DNA from 2 places in the Saccharothrix sp. DSM 118769 genome. Region 1 is predicted to be linked to the other one. Evidence: riboswitches for the same ligand, from Rfam matches in the RefSeq annotation. Region 1 holds a riboswitch; the other holds the start of a gene.
What was found. A riboswitch is a leader RNA that binds a small molecule or an ion and turns the genes downstream of it on or off. The one in region 1 is predicted to bind cobalamin.
Positions count from the first base shown of each region.

Region 2: another riboswitch for cobalamin. It lies ahead of ACRAKJ_RS20515 (peptidase); the one in region 1 lies ahead of cobN (cobaltochelatase subunit CobN).

Region 1 is NZ_CP193627.1:2,234,899-2,242,587, reverse strand. Features, by position in the region: gene cobN (cobaltochelatase subunit CobN) at 1-2,662, opposite strand, end outside; cobalamin riboswitch at 2,698-2,832, opposite strand; gene ACRAKJ_RS10565 (hypothetical protein) at 2,841-3,848, shown strand; gene ACRAKJ_RS10560 (precorrin-8X methylmutase) at 3,845-4,477, shown strand; gene ACRAKJ_RS10555 (precorrin-2 C(20)-methyltransferase) at 4,474-5,943, shown strand; gene ACRAKJ_RS10550 (cobalt-precorrin-6A reductase) at 5,918-6,643, opposite strand; gene ACRAKJ_RS10545 (cobalt-precorrin-5B (C(1))-methyltransferase) at 6,664-7,689, shown strand, end outside.
Region 2 is NZ_CP193627.1:4,722,038-4,729,726, reverse strand. Features, by position in the region: gene ACRAKJ_RS20535 (ATP-binding cassette domain-containing protein) at 1-47, shown strand, start outside; gene ACRAKJ_RS20530 (ABC transporter permease) at 44-835, shown strand; gene ACRAKJ_RS20525 (EamA family transporter) at 959-1,885, opposite strand; gene ACRAKJ_RS20520 (cytochrome P450) at 2,061-3,320, opposite strand; cobalamin riboswitch at 3,399-3,537, shown strand; gene ACRAKJ_RS20515 (peptidase) at 3,628-4,911, shown strand; gene ACRAKJ_RS20510 (hypothetical protein) at 4,908-5,753, shown strand; gene ACRAKJ_RS20505 (CbiQ family ECF transporter T component) at 5,750-6,814, shown strand; gene ACRAKJ_RS20500 (ABC transporter ATP-binding protein) at 6,811-7,689, shown strand, end outside.

The DNA of each region.
Region 1 (7,689 bases):
CCAGCTCGGCCAGGGGGATCGCCTCCAGGCCGGTGACGCGGCGGGACTGGTCGTCCCACACCGGGCGGACACCCATCAGGGCGAGCACCTCGGCGATGTCGTCACCCGCCGTGCGCATCGCGCTCGTGCCCCACACGGACAGCCCGACCGACGGCGGCCACTCCCCCGTGTCGGCGCGGTAGCGCTCCAGCAGCGAGTCCGCCATGGCCTGCCCGGTCTCCCACGCCAGCCGCGACGGCACCGCCTTGGGGTCGACGGAGTAGAAGTTGCGGCCCGTCGGCAGGACGTTGACCAGGCCGCGCAGCGGCGACCCGCTCGGACCGGCGGGCACGTAGCCGCCGGCCAGGGCGTGCAGCACGTGGGTCATCTCGTCGGTGGTGCGGGCCAGCCGGGGCACGACCTCGTGCGCGGCGAACTCCAGCACGCGCGCCACGTCCTCCACGTCGGTGAGGGTCCGGGCGGCGGCCGGGTCCCAGCCCGCCTCCTCCATGCCCAGCACCAGCGCCCGCGCCTCGGCCTCCACCCGGTCGGTGCTCGTGCGCGTGGTGTCGGCCAGCCCCAGCGCCTCGCGCAGGCCGGGCAGCGCCGCGACCCGACCGGCCCACATCTGCCGGGCCTGGAGGATCGCCAGCACCAGGTTGACCCGGGCCTCGCCGGTCGGGGCCTGCCCGAGCACGTGCAGGCCGTCGCGGATCTGCACGTCCTTGACCTCGCACAGCCAGCCGTCGACGTGCAGGATCAGGTCGTCGAAGCCCTCGTCGGCCGGGCGCTCGGCGACGCCCAGGTCGTGGTCGAGCTTCGCGGCCTGGATGAGGGTCCAGATCTGCGCGCGGATCGCGGGCAGCTTCGCCGGGTCCATCGCGGCGATCGTGCCGTGCTCGTCGAGCAGCTGCTCCAACCTGGCGATGTCGCCGTAGCTGTCGGCGCGGGTCATCGGCGGCACGAGGTGGTCGACCAGGGTGGCGTGCGCGCGGCGCTTGGCCTGGGTGCCCTCGCCCGGGTCGTTGACCAGGAACGGGTAGACCAGCGGCAGGTCGCCGAGCGCGGCGTCCGGGCCGCAGCCCGCGGACATGCCGACGGTCTTGCCGGGCAGCCACTCCAGGTTGCCGTGCTTGCCGACGTGCACGACGGCGTCCGCCCGGAACTCGGACTCCAGCCAGCGGTAGGCGGCCAGGTAGTGGTGGCTGGGCGGCAGGTCCGGGTCGTGGTAGATCGCGATGGGGTTCTCGCCGAACCCGCGCGGCGGCTGGACCATCACCACGACGTTGCCGGAGCGCAGGGCGGCCAGCACGACCTCGCCGTCGGGGTCCTTCGAGCGGTCCACGAACAGCGTGCCGGGCGCCTGCCCCCAGTGCGCCTCCATGCCCGCGCGGGCGTCCTCGGGCAGGGTGGCGTACCACTCGCGGTAGCGGGCGGCGGGCAGCCGCACCGGGTTGCCCTGGACCTGCTCCTCGGTCAACCAGTCCGCGTCCTGCCCGCCGGCCGCGATGAGGGCGTGGATGAGCGCGTCGCCGTCGAGGTCGTCCACGCCGGGCAGCTCGTCGCCGATGTCGTACCCGGCCGCGCGCAGCTCCTGGAGCAGCCGCACGACGCTCGCCGGGGTGTCGAGGCCGACGGCGTTGCCGATGCGGGAGTGCTTGGTGGGGTAGGCCGACAGCATGATCGCGATCCGCTTGTCGGCGTTGGGGACGTGCCGCAGCTTCCCGTGCCGCACGGCGATGCCCGCGACGCGCGCGGCCCGCTCCTCGTCGGCCACGTACACGGTCAGGCCGTCCTCGTCGACCTCCTTGAAGGAGAACGGGACGGTGATGATCCGGCCGTCGAACTCGGGGATCGCCACCTGCGTGGCGGTGTCCAGCGGGGAGAGGCCGTCGTCGTTGTCGTCCCACTGCGCGCGGCTGGAGGTGAGGCAGAGCCCCTGGAGGATCGGCACGTCCAGCGCGGCGAGCGCGCCCACGTCCCACGCGTCGTCGTCACCGCCGGCGGACGCGGCGGCGGGCTTCGTGCCGCCCGCGGCGAGGACGGTGACCACGAGCGCGTCCGCCTTGCCCAGCTCGGCGAGCAGCCCCGGTTCGGCGGCGCGCAGCGAGGCGCAGAAGATCGGCAGCGGCCGGCCGCCCTTCGCCTCGACCGCGTCGCACAGGGCGTGCACGAACGCGGTGTTCCCGGCGACGTGGTGGGCCCGGTAGTACAGGACCGCGACGGTCGGGCCGTCGTTCGCGGGCCCCGCGGGCTCCGGCCGCTCCAGGACGCCCCAGTTCGGCGCGGGCGCGGGCGGCTCGAAGCCGTGGCCGGTGAGCAGGACCGTGTCGGACAGGAAGCGGTGCAGCTCGGCGAGGTTCGCCGGGCCGCCGTGCGCCAGGTACGCGTGGGCCTCGGCGCACACGCCGCCGGGCACCGTGGACAGCTCCATCAGCGGCGCGTCGGGGTTCTGCTCGCCGCCGAGCACGACGACGGGGCGCGGGCCCGCGAGGAGGTGGTCGAGCCCTTCCTCCCACATCCGGCGACCGCCGAGGATGCGCACGACCACCAGGTCGACCCCCTCGACCAGCGCCGGGAGGTCGGCCGCGGCGGTGCGGGAGGGGTTGGCCAGGCGGTAGTCCGCGCCGCTCGCGCGGGCGGACAGCAGGTCCGTGTCGGAGGTCGACAGCAGCAGGATCACGTGCGGGCTCCATCCCTCGGGGGTCCTCGCCCCAGGTCGTGGGGGACGGCTGGGCGGAGTTCCTGACTCCCGGGCGCTCACCCGGTCACAGTGGCGGGACCGCGCCGGATTCGCACCGGCTTCCTCCTGTTGCTTCGCCGTTCGGGGCCACCCTAACCCGGCGGTTAGCATCCATCCCATGTCCTCCGATCGGGAACGCCCGGACGCCTGCCCCGGGGCCGTCGACGTGCACGTCGCGGCCGACGGCGGGCTGGCGCGCGTGCGGGTGCCCGGCGGGACGCTGGACGCCCGGCGGTTCGACGTGGTGCGCGCGGCGGCGCTGGAGCTGGGCGACGGGTTCCTGGAGCTGACGTCGCGGGCGAACGTGCAGATCAGGGGCCTGGCGCCGGGGGCGGAGCACGAGCTGGGGGCGCGCCTGCGGGAAGCCGGCCTGCTGCCCTCGGCGACCCACGAGCGGATGCGCAACATCGTCGCCGCGCCGCTGGAGGACAACCAGGACCTGGTGGACGCGCTCGACGCCGCGCTGCTGGCCGAACCGTCGCTGGCCGACCTGCCGGGCCGGTTCCTGGTCACGGTGGGTCACGCGGTGAGCGGGCTTTCGGGTGACATCGGCCTGGTCGGTGACGCGTTGTTCCTGGCGGGGCGTGATTCCGGGCTTCGGGTGACCGATCCGGTGGGCGCCGTGGTGCGCGCGGCTCGGCTGTTCGGGGAACTGCGCGGGACCGCCTGGCGGCTGTCCGAAGTGGACGGCGGTGTGCGGAAGATCACGGAGGCGCTGGGCGTCCCGGTGGCCGACCGCCTCGACCCCGCTGTGATCCCCGCGACACCGGGTCCGGTCGGGGACGTCGTGGTCGCGGGCGTCCCGCTGGGCCGGCTCGACGCCCGCCTGCTGGCCGGCACGCCGGTGCGGCTGACGCCGTGGCGCGGCCTGGTCCTCCCGGCCGGCAGCGACGCGGGCGGCCTGTTCACCTCCCCCGACTCGCCGTGGCACGGGGTGAGCGCGTGCACCGGCCGGCCGGGGTGCGCGAAGTCGTTGGCCGACGTGCGCGCGGACGTCGCGCGCTGGATCGGCACCCCGCACGCGGGGCGCGTGCACTGGTCCGGCTGCGCGCGCAGGTGCGGGCGGCCGGCCGGTGGCGCGGTGGAGTTCGTCGCGACCGGCGACGGGTACGAGGAGATCAGGTGACCGAGCAGGACTACGTCAAGGACGGGCCGGAGATCTACCGCCGCTCGTTCGCCACCATCCGCGCCGAGGCGGACCTGACCCGGTTCCCCGACGACGTCGCGCGCGTCGTGGTGCGGATGATCCACGCCTGCGGCATGGTCGACCTGGTCGACGACGTCGCGTTCTCGCCGCACGTGGTGCGCGACGCCCGCGAGGCGCTGCTGGCGGGCGCGCCGGTCCTGTGCGACGCGCAGATGGTCGCGGCGGGCGTGACGCGCAAGCGCCTGCCCGCGGGCAACGAGGTGCTGTGCACGCTGAACGACCCGCGCGTGCCGGAGCTGGCCGACGAGCTGGGCAACACCCGCAGCGCCGCCGCCCTGGAGCTGTGGGGCGACCGGCTGGACGGCGCGGTGGTCGCCATCGGCAACGCGCCGACCGCGCTGTTCCACCTGCTCGACCTGATCGCCGCGGGCGCGCCGAAACCGGCCGCCGTGCTGGGCGTGCCGGTCGGGTTCATCGGGGCGGCCGAGTCGAAGGACGCGCTGGTGGCCAACGACCTCGGCCTGGAGCACCTGGTCGTGCGCGGGCGGCGCGGCGGCAGCGCCATGACGGCCGCGGCGGTCAACGCGATCGCGAGCGAGGACGAATGACGGGCAGGCTGTACGGCGTCGGCGTGGGTCCGGGCGACCCGGAGCTGGTGACGGTGAAGGCGGCGCGGCTCATCCGCGAGGCCGACGTGGTGGTGTTCCACAGCGCGCGGCACGGGCGCAGCGTGGCGCGGCGGATCGCCGAGCCCTACCTGCGGGAGGGCCAGGTCGAGGAGCAGCTCGTCTACCCGGTGACCACCGAGGACTCCGACGACTACCAGGGCGAGATCGACGGGTTCTACGAGGAGTGCGCGGAACGGCTCGCGAAGCACCTCGACGCGGGGCTCGACGTGGTCGTGCTGGCGGCGGGCGACCCGTTCTTCTACGGCTCGTACATGCACCTGCACAAGCGCCTGGCGCACCGGTACCCGGCCGAGGTGGTGCCGGGCGTGACGTCGGTGAGCGCGGGCGCGGCGGTGATCGGCCGGCCGCTGGTGGAGCGGGACGAGGTGCTGACCGTGCTGCCGGGCACGCTGCCCACCGACGCGCTGGTCGAGCACCTGTCGGGCGGCGACCCGGTGGCGATCATGAAGCTGGGGCGGACCTTCCCGCACGTGCGGGCGGCGCTGGAGAAGGCCGGTCGGCTCGACGAGGCGTGGTACGTGGAGCGGGCCACCACCGGCGGCCAGCGCACCGCGCCGCTGTCCGAAGTGGACCCGGACACGGTGCCGTACTTCTCGTTGGCGCTGCTGCCCTCCGGGGACCGGCGGCGGGCGTCGGTCTCGGCGTCGGGCGTCGGCGAGGTGGTCGTGGTGGGCCTCGGCCCGGCCGGGCCGGAGTGGCTGACGCCGGAGGCGCGCCGGGCGCTGGTGGGGGCGGACGACCTGGTCGGCTACGTGACGTACCTGAACCGGGTGAACGCCTCGCCGCGGCAGCGCGTGCACGCCTCGGACAACAAGGTGGAGTCCGAGCGGGCGGCGTTCGCGCTGGACCTCGCCAAGCGGGGCCGGCGGGTCGCCGTGGTGTCCTCGGGCGACCCCGGCGTGTTCGCGATGGCCAGCGCGGTGCTGGAGGTCGCGGCGGAGGAGCAGTTCGCGGACGTGCCGGTGCGCGTGCTGCCGGGGCTGACCGCGGCGCACGCGGTGGCCAGCCGGGTGGGCGCGCCGCTGGGGCACGACTACTGCGTGGTGTCGCTGTCGGACCGGCTCAAGCCGTGGGAGGTGATCGCCGGCCGGCTGGAGGCCGCGGCGGCGGCGGACCTCGTGCTGGCGATCTACAACCCGGCCTCGCGCAGCCGCACGTGGCAGGTGGAGGCGGCGCGGGACCTGCTGCTGCGCCACCGCTCGCCGGACACCCCGGTGGTGGTGGGCCGCGACGTCGGCGGACCGGAGGAGGACGTGCGGGTGCTGCGGCTGGCCGACCTCGACCCGTCCACCGTGGACATGCGGTGCCTGCTGCTGGTCGGGTCGACGCAGACGACGCTCACCCACCGCGGCACGGTGTTCACCCCGCGCCGCTACCCCGGGTGAGGACGCCACCGCGGGCGAGCCAGTCGAGCGCCTCGGCGACGGTGGCCACGTGCGGCGCGTCCGGCGCGGGCGGGCGGCGCACCACGACGACCGGCAGGCCCAGGTGAGCGGCGGCCTCCAGCTTGGCCGCCGTCATCGGCCCGCCGCTGTCCTTGGTGACGAGCACGTCCACGCCGTGCGCGCGCATCAGCGCCAGCTCGTCGTCCACCGCGTACGGACCGCGGTCGAGCAGGACGGTGACGCCGGGGACCGGCGGGTCGGGCGGGTCGACGGTGCGCGCCACGCCGCCGCGGAAGTGCGCCAGCTCCTGCCGCCCGGTGGTGATGAACGGCGTGCGGCCGGCGACGCGCTCGGCGGCCTCGGCGACGCTGCCCACGTACTCCCAGCCGGGGCGCGGCGGCCAGCCGGGGCGGCGCAGCACGAGGAACGGCGTGCCGGTGGCCGTCGTCGCGGCGAGGGCGTTGGCCGTGATGCGGTCGGCGAACGGGTGGGTGGCGTCCACGACGGCGTCGACGCGCTCGGCGCGCAGGTGGGCGACCAGCCCGTCGACGCCGCCGAACCCGCCGATCCGCACCTCGCCCTCGGGCAGCTTCGGGTCGCGCACCCGGCCGGCGAGCGAGGAGATCACCCTCGTGCCGGTGAGGGCGGCGGCGAGCGCGCGGGACTCCCCCGTGCCCCCCAGCACCAGCACCGTTCCCATCGTTGTTGCATCCTGTCGTCGTGAGCACCCTGCGCTACGGATGGACGACCGGCGCCTGCGCCACGGCCGCGACGACCGCGGCCTACACGGCGCTGCTCACCGGCGAGTTCCCCGACCCGGTGGGGGTCGTGCTGCCCAAGGGTCGCACGCCGACGTTCGCGCTGGCCCGCGAGTCCCTGTCCGGCGGCACGGCGACCGCGTCGGTGGTGAAGGACGCGGGCGACGACCCGGACGTGACGCACGGCGCGCTGATCTCGTCGACGGTGCGCCCCGGCCCGCCCGGCGGCGGCGTCGTGTTCCGCGCGGGGCCGGGCGTCGGCACGGTCACCAAGCCGGGGCTGCCGCTGGCGGTCGGCGAGCCCGCGATCAACCCCGTGCCGAGGCGGTTGATGACCGAGCACGTGGCGCGGGTGGCGGCGGAGCACGGCGGCACCGGGGACGTGGTCGTGGAGATCTCCGTCGAGCACGGCGAGGAGCTGGCGCGCAGGACGTGGAACCCGCGGCTGGGCATCCTGGGCGGCCTGTCGATCCTGGGCACGACGGGCGTCGTGGTGCCGTACTCGTGCTCGGCGTGGATCGACAGCATCCGGCGCGGCGTGGACGTGGCCCGCGCGGCGGGGCGCGAGCACGTGGCCGGGTGCACCGGCAGCACGTCGGAGCGGGTCGCCGCCGAGGTGCACGGCCTGCCCGAGGACGCGCTGCTGGACATGGGCGACTTCGCCGGCGCGGTGCTGAAGTACCTGCGCCGCCACCCGGTGCCCAGGCTGACGGTGGCGGGCGGCATCGGCAAGCTGTCGAAGCTGGCGCACGGCCACCTGGACCTGCACTCGGGCCGCTCCCAGGTGGACCTGGGCTTCGTGGCCTCTCTGGTGGGCGACCCGGCCCTGGCCGCCGCCGTCCGGGGCGCCAACACGGCGCTGGGCGCCCTGCACCTGGCCCAGGCCGCCGGGGTGCCGCTGGGCGACCTGGTGGCGGTGCGCGCGAAGGCGACGGCGGACGAGGTGCTGCGCGGCGCCCCGGTGGAGGTGGACGTGATCGTGATCGAC
Region 2 (7,689 bases), 2.5 Mb from region 1:
CCTCCGCACCCGCGCGGGGCGAAGACCAGCAGGAGGCGGTCCGATGACCTCGCTCGCCCTCTCCCTGAACGACTCCTCCACGATGCTGCGGCGCAACCTGCGCCACGCCACCCGCAACCCGTCGGCGCCGATCGCGTCCGTGGTCTCGCCCGTGGCGCTGATGCTGCTCTTCGTCTTCGCCTTCGGCGGCACGATGGGCAACGGCCTGGTCGGCGCGGCGCAGGGCATCGACTACGTCGACTACCTCACCCCCGGCATCATCCTGCTCGGCATGACGGTGGGCGCGATGGGGACGTCCATCGGTGTCGCGGTCGACATGACCAAGGGGATCGTCAACAGGTTCCGGACCATGGACATCTCCCGCGCGTCCGTCCTGACCGGACACGTCGTGGGCAGCGTGGTCCAGGCCATGGTCAGCACCGTCCTGGTCATCGCCGTCGCGCTGCTGATCGGTTTCCGCCCCAGCGCGGGAGTGCCGGGTTGGCTGGCCGCTCTCGGCCTGCTGGTGCTCGTGAGCCTGGCCCTGTCGTGGGTGTCGGTCGGCATGGGGCTCGCCGCGAAGACCGTCGACTCGGCGAGCAACCTGCCGATGTTCCTGCAGGCGCTGCCGTTCCTGTCGAGCGCGTTCGTGCCGGCGGCGTCGATGGCTCCGGGCCTGCGCTGGTTGTCCGAGCACGACCCCTTCACCCCCGTCATCGACACGCTGCGCAACCTGTTCCTCGGCCGGCCGGTGACCAGCGACTGGATCGTCGGGGTCGCCTGGTGCCTCGGCATCGCGCTCATCGGCTACCTGTGGTCGAAGCGCCTGTACAAGCGGGAACCGCGGCACACGTGACCTCACCGCCCGCCTGGTCCAGGAGGCGCTCGACGGCAGCCGAACCGCTCGACGACCCGCGCATCATGTCCGACGTGCTGCCGGAAGACCCCCCACCACGGGGTGGGTCTGCTGCGCGAGCGGTCACGATTGGCCGGACGCCCCGCCGCACCTCGTCGGGCGGCGGTCGAGCGGAACTCCGGGGGCGTCGGCGAACCGGCGCCGGGGCGCACGTCCCCCGGGCGGCGTCCTGGTCGCGGTCGTCCGGGTCATGGCGACGCCCGTGAGCACCACCAGCACCCCGAGGACGACGCGGGCGGTCAGCGGTTCGCCGAGGACGACCGCGCCGAGCGCGACGGACACCACGGGCAGCAGGTAGCCGACGGTGGCGGCGCTGGTCGCGCCCTCGTCCTCGATGATCCGGTAGTTGAGGACGAACGTGACGCCGGTCGCGAAGACCCCCAGCACGACGAGCGCCGCGACGGCCGTCGCGTTCGGCGTGGCGGGGGTGCGGTCGAAGGGCAGCGCGAGCGCGGAGAGCCCGGTGGCGACGCCGAGCTGCGCGGCGGACACGGCCAGCGGCGCGCCGTGGCCGACGAGCGTGCGCCCCATGTACGCGAACGCCACGGCGTAGCTCGCGGCGGCGCCCACGAGGGCGAGCGCGCTCCACCCGGTCAGGCCCTCCCGCCACGGCGCGAAGATGAGCAGCACGCCGCCGAAGCCGAGGAGGAGGCCGAGCACGCGGACCGGGGTGGTGCGGCGCTCGGTGCCCAGCAGCAGCCCGATGACCAGCGACCACAGGGGCGTGGTGGCGTTGAGGGCGCCGGCCGTGCCCGAGTCGACGCCCTGCTGGCCGATGCCGAACAGCAGGAACGGCACGGCGTTGCAGAACAGCGCGGCCACGGCGAGGTGCCCCCACAGGCCGCGCGGCAGCCGCTGCCGGGAGCGGCGGGCCAGGACCAGCAGCACGGCCGAGCCGAGGGCGCACCGGGCCGTGGCGATCCCGGCGGGCGCGAACCCGGTCAGGGCCAGTTCGATCCACAGGAACGCCGAGCCCCACAGCAGGGCCATGGTTCCCAGGCGCAGGGCGCTTCGTCCGGTCACGGGACCACCGTCCCGCGCGGCACCCTTCAAGAAAAGTGAAACCTGCTCAAGGACGGTTAAGCGGAGCTTCACGGTCGAGGGCGCACGACGTGCGCGGTGCCGAAGCGTCGGCGGCGACCCCGGGGCCGCCGCCGACGGGGGGTCAGCGGGTGTGGACCAGCAGCTCGTCCACCCCGTGCACGATCGACGCGGTGCGGAACGCGGGGCGGTCGTCGGCCAGGCGCAGGTTCGGGAACCGGCGCAGCAGCGCGGGGTAGGCCGCGCGCAGCTCCATCCGGGCCAGCCCGGCGCCGACGCAGCGGTGCGCGCCGTAGCCGAACGCCAGGTGCGACGTGGGGCCGCCGGCGGGGTTGAAGTCGGGCGTGCCCTCGCGGTTGGCCGCCGACAGCGACACCACGAGCACGTCGCCCTCCTCGATCCGCTGGTCACCGACCTGGAGGGGGTGCCGGGCGAAGCGCGGGAACGCGACCTGCACCACGCTCAGGTGCCGCAGCAGCTCCTCCACGAGCGGCCCGACGGCGGCGTCGTCGTCGCGCATGGACGCCCGCGCCGCCTCGTCGCGCAGCAGCACGATCGCGCCGAGCGCGAGCGTGGAGGCGGTGGTGTCGAACCCGCCGGTGAGCACGCCGTCGGCCAGGCCGGCCAGCTCCTCGTCGCTCACGTCGTCGCCGTGCTGGCGGATGATCATGCCGATGAGGCCGTCGCCGGGGGCGCGGCGCTCCCGCTCCACGATCTCCTGCATGTACTTCAGCGACTCGGAGATCGCGCCCAGGGCCTGGCCCGCGCCTCCGAACAGGTCGAACCGGGCGGCGGCGAGCTGCTGGAACCGCTCGCGGTCCTCGTAGGGCACGCCGAGCAGCTCGCAGATCGTCAGCGACGGGATCGGCAGCGCGAACTCCTTGACCAGGTCCACCGGACCGGGCGCGGCCTCCATGGCGTCGAGCCGCTGCGTGACGATCTCGTCGATGCGCGGCACGAGGCGGGCCAGCCGGCGCATGGTGAACTCGGGGGTGAGCAGCTTGCGCAGGCGCGTGTGGTCCGGCGGGTCGGCGAAGCCGAGGCCGCCGGGCGACTGCTCGATGCGGCCGACCGCCGCGCCGAGGCGTGCGTAATCGTTACTGAACGACCCTGTGTCGGAAAGCACTTTCTTGGCCTCGTCCTGGCCGGTGACCAACCACAGCCGCACCCCGAACGGCACGGGCAGGCGGTGCACCGCCCCGGACTCCCTCATCCGCTCCAGCTCCGCGACCGGCACCACCCCGTCCCGCTTCAGCGGGACCAGCGCACCGTCCGGGAGCAGCGACAACGCCCGTGAACCGATCTTGCCCATCACCCACCGCGTCGCCGAACGCCGTGCGACCCACGCCACCAAGCCGTCGCGCACCGACGCCAGAGTCGACATCCCCACACCCCTCTTCCCCAGGTTTGAACTGGTTGACGGTAACCGCACGCCGAGGTGAGCAGCATCGCGCCTGAGGCGGATTGACACGCCGTGAACGGTGCAAGACGATCGGCAATCGCGCCCGAACAGGGGAAGCCGGTCGGAATCCGGCGCTGACCCGCAACGGTGGGTCCCCGAGGGGACGAGCCCGAACACCTGCCGCGCGCGCCGTGCTCCTGACACCGTCGAGGTCAACGGGTCGGAGCCCAGGGAGCCGGTGACGGCTGTCCGGGGTCCGCCCACGCCTCGCGCCCCGGAAAGGTCGACCATGCCGTTCGGACGGACCGCCACCGCCGTCGCCGTCGCGCTCGCCGCCCTGGCCCTGCCCGCGCCGGCGCACGCCGCGGAGCCGGGGACCCCCGCCGGGACCGCCGCGGGCTGGCTCACCCGGCAGCTCGTGGACGGCGACCACCTGGAGAGCGCGGGCTACCCCGACCCCGGGCTCACGCTGGACGCCGCGTTCGCGCTCGCCGCCGCCGACGTGGCGAGCGACACCGGCGAGCGCGTCGGCGCGTGGGTCGCGCGACCCGGGACGATCTCCAACTACCTGCACTTCGACACCCCCGCCACCGAGTCGTACGCGGGCGCGCACGCCAAGCTCGCCCTGTTCGCCTCGGTGACCGGCGCGGACCCGACCGACTTCGGCGGCGTCGACCTGGTCGCGGGCCTGACCGCGCTCAAGGCCCCGTCCGGCCGGTTCACCGACCGGACCGCCTACCAGGACTACTCCAACGGCTTCTCCCAGGCGTTCGCCGTGCTCGCGCTGGACCGCGCGGGCGGCGCGCCGCGGGACGCCGTCGACTTCCTGGCCGGCGGGCGGTGCCCGGACGGCGGCTTCCCGCTGCTGCTGGCGACCGCGCCGTGCACGTCCCACGTGGACGCCACCGCGATGGCCGTGCAGGCGCTGCTCGCCGCCGACCGGGCCGACGCCGCGGCCGGCGGGCTGACCTGGCTCGTGAACGCGCAGCAGCCCGGCGGCGGGTTCCGCGACGAGAGGGGCCTCGACGAGGGCAACGCCAACAGCACCGGCCTCGCCGCTCAGGCGCTGCGGGTGGGCGGCGAGGCGCGGGCCGCCGACCGGGCCGCCGCGTTCCTGGCGTCGTTGCAGGTCGGGTGCGCGGGCGCGGAGGCCGACCGGGGCGCGTTCGCGTTCGACCGGACCGGGTTCGCCGCGGCCACCGCGACGCGCGCCACGACGCAGGGCGTGCTCGGCGTCACCGGCGTCGGCTTCGCCGCCCTGTCCACCGCGGGCGACCGCCCGGGCGCGCCGGTCCTCGACTGCGCCGGCACGCCCACCAGCACCACGCCCACGTCCACCACCACGGCGCCCACCACCACCGCGCCCACCGCCACGGCGACGACCACCACGTCCGCCCCGGGCACCACGTCGGCGGCGGCCACCACGACCACCACCGCGGCGGTGGTCGTGGTGGGCGGCGGCGGTGAGCTGGCGCGCACGGGTGTGGAGGTCGGCCCGGCGGTGTGGCTCGGCTCGCTGCTGCTGGCCGGCGGCGCGCTCCTGCTGGCGCTGGCGCGCAGGCGGTCGACGTGACGTCCCGGTGGCGGCGGGCGCTGGCGGCCTGGGGCGTCGTCGTGCTCGCCTCGATCGCCGCTCCCCCGGCGGCGCGGGCGGCCGACTGCGCCGGTGTCGCCGTGGTCGTGGACTTCCGGTCCCTGGGCGGCGGCGTGCGCACCGGCTGCGCGGCCGGCGACCCGGCGTCCGGCACCGCCGCGCTGACCGCCGCCGGCTTCGGCTTCACCTTCGCGGCCCGGCAGCCCGGGTTCGTGTGCCGGATCGACGGCCTGCCCGGGCAGGACCGCGACGCGTGCGTCGGCACGTCGCCGACCACCGCCTACTGGTCGTACTGGCACGCCCGGCCGGGCGGGTCGTGGGTCTACAGCAGCGGGTCGGCGAGCGCGCACGACCCGGCCCCCGGCACCGTCGAGGGCTGGGCGTTCGGCGCGGGCGAGCAGCCCGGCGCGGCACCCCCGGCACCCGCGCCCCCGGTCCAGCCGCCCGCTCCCCCGCAGCCGGCGCCCCGGCAGCCCGCACCCCCGCCACCGGCGGCCCAACCCCCGGCTGCCCAACCCCCGGTGGCGGGGTCCCCGCCACCGGCGACCACACCGGGGACCGGACCGCCGACCGACTCCCCCGGACCGGGCACGACGCCCGCCACCACCGCGTCACCGTCCTCTTCGGACACCCCGGCCGGCGGCACGGCCGCCGCGTCGTCCGGCGCCCCGCCGACGGGCGCCCCGTCCACGGCCGTCGGCCCCGCGGCGGCTCCGTCGTCCGGCGGCGCGGTCGGCCTCGTCGCCGGTCTCGCGGTGGTCGCGCTGCTGGCCGGGGCGGGCGCGTGGGTCGCGCGGCGGCGCGCGAAGGGCGCGGGGTGACGCCGCACCCCGGCGCGTGGTGGCTGTGGGCGCTGTGCCTGGGCGTCGTCGCGGGCCGGACGAACAACCCGGTGCTGCTCGCGCTCGTCGTCGCGGTCGCCGGGTTCGTGGCGGTGTCGTGCCGCCAGGACACGCCGTGGGCGAGCGCGTACGGCGTGTTCTTCAGGTTCGGGCTGGTGGTGATCGCGGTCCGGGTGGTGTTCCACGTGCTGCTCGGCGGCGTCACCGGGCCGACGGTGCTCGTCGCGCTGCCCGAGGTGCCGCTGCCGGACTGGGCGGCCGGCGTGCGGCTGGGCGGGCCGGTCAGCGCCGAGGGCCTGGCCTTCGCGGTGTACCAGGGGCTCCAGCTCGCGACCCTGCTGTGCTGCGTGGGCGCGGCGAACGCGCTGGCCAACGCCAAGCGGCTGCTGCGCTCGCTGCCCGCCGCGCTGTACGAGGTGAGCGTGGCCGTGGTGGTGGCGCTGACGGTGGCCCCGCAGCTGGTGGCGAGCGCGCGGTCGGTGCGCCGGGCGCGGGCGCTGCGCGGTGGCGCCGTGCGCGGGGTCCGGGCGGTGCGGGTGCTGATGGCGCCGGTGCTGGAGGACGCGTTCGAGCGGTCGCTGGTGCTGGCCGCCGCGATGGACTCGCGCGGTTACGGGCGCACCGCCGGCCAGTCGCGGCGCGCGCGCCTGCTGACCGGCGGGCTCGTGCTCGGCGGCCTCGCCGGTCTGTGCGTCGGCGCCTACGGCCTGCTCGACGGCACGTCGTCGCCGGCCGGCGCGCCGGTGCTGGCGCTGGGGTCGGCGCTGGCGGTGGCCGGGCTGTGGACCGGGTCGCGGCGGGTGCGGCGCAGCCGGTACCGCCCGGACCGCTGGGGGCCGCGCGAACTGCTGGTGGTGGCGTCCGGGCTGGTCGCGGCGGCGGCGACGCTCCTCGCGCCGGCGGACCTGGGTGGTGCCGCGCTGTCGGCGAGCACCGTGCCGCTGGTCGCGCCCGCCCTGCCGCTGCTGCCGGCGCTCGGCGTGCTGTGCGCCCTGGCGCCCGTGCTGGTCGCGGGCCGCCCGATCGGGAAGAGGACATGATCCGGTTCGAGAACGTCACCGTCACCTACCGCGACGCGGGCGCGCCCGTGCTGGCCGGCGTGGACCTGCACGTGCCGGAGGGCGAGCTGTGCCTGGTGGTCGGGCGCACCGGGTCGGGCAAGTCCACCCTGCTGCGCGCGGTCAACGGGCTGGTGCCGCACTTCACCGGCGGCACGCTCGCCGGCCGCGTGCTGGTCGACGGCCGCGACACCCGCACCCACCCGCCGCGCGAGCTGGCCGACGTGGTGGGCGTGGTGGCGCAGGACCCGCAGGCCGGGTTCGTCACCGACTCCGTCGAGGAGGAGCTGGCCTACTCGATGGAGTCGCTGGGCCTGCCGAACGCGGTGATGCGCAAGCGCGTCGAGGAGACGCTGGACCTGCTGGGGCTGGCCGGGCTGCGCGACCGGCCGCTCGCCACGCTGTCGGGCGGCCAGCAGCAGCGGGTCGCGGTCGGGGCGGCCCTTACCGCGCACCCGAGGGTGCTGGTGCTCGACGAGCCGACGTCCGCGCTGGACCCCGGCGCGGCGGAGGACGTGCTGGCCGCGCTGCACCGGCTCGTGCACGACCTGGGCATGACCGTGCTCATCGCCGAGCACCGGCTGGAGCGCGTCGCCCAGTACGCCGACCGGGTCGTGTGGCTGCCCGGCGGCGCCGGCGCGCCGGTGGACGGCCCGCCCGGCGCCGTGCTGGCGCGGGCGCCCGTCGCGCCGCCGGTGGTGCGGCTGGGCCGGCTGGCCGGGTGGGACCCGGTCCCGGTGTCCATCCGGGACGCGCGGCGGCGGGCGGGGCCGCTGCGCGACCGCCTGGCCGACCGCACCCCGCCGCCAGCACGGCCGCCCGCGACCGGGGCGACCGTGCTGGCGGCCCGCGACGTG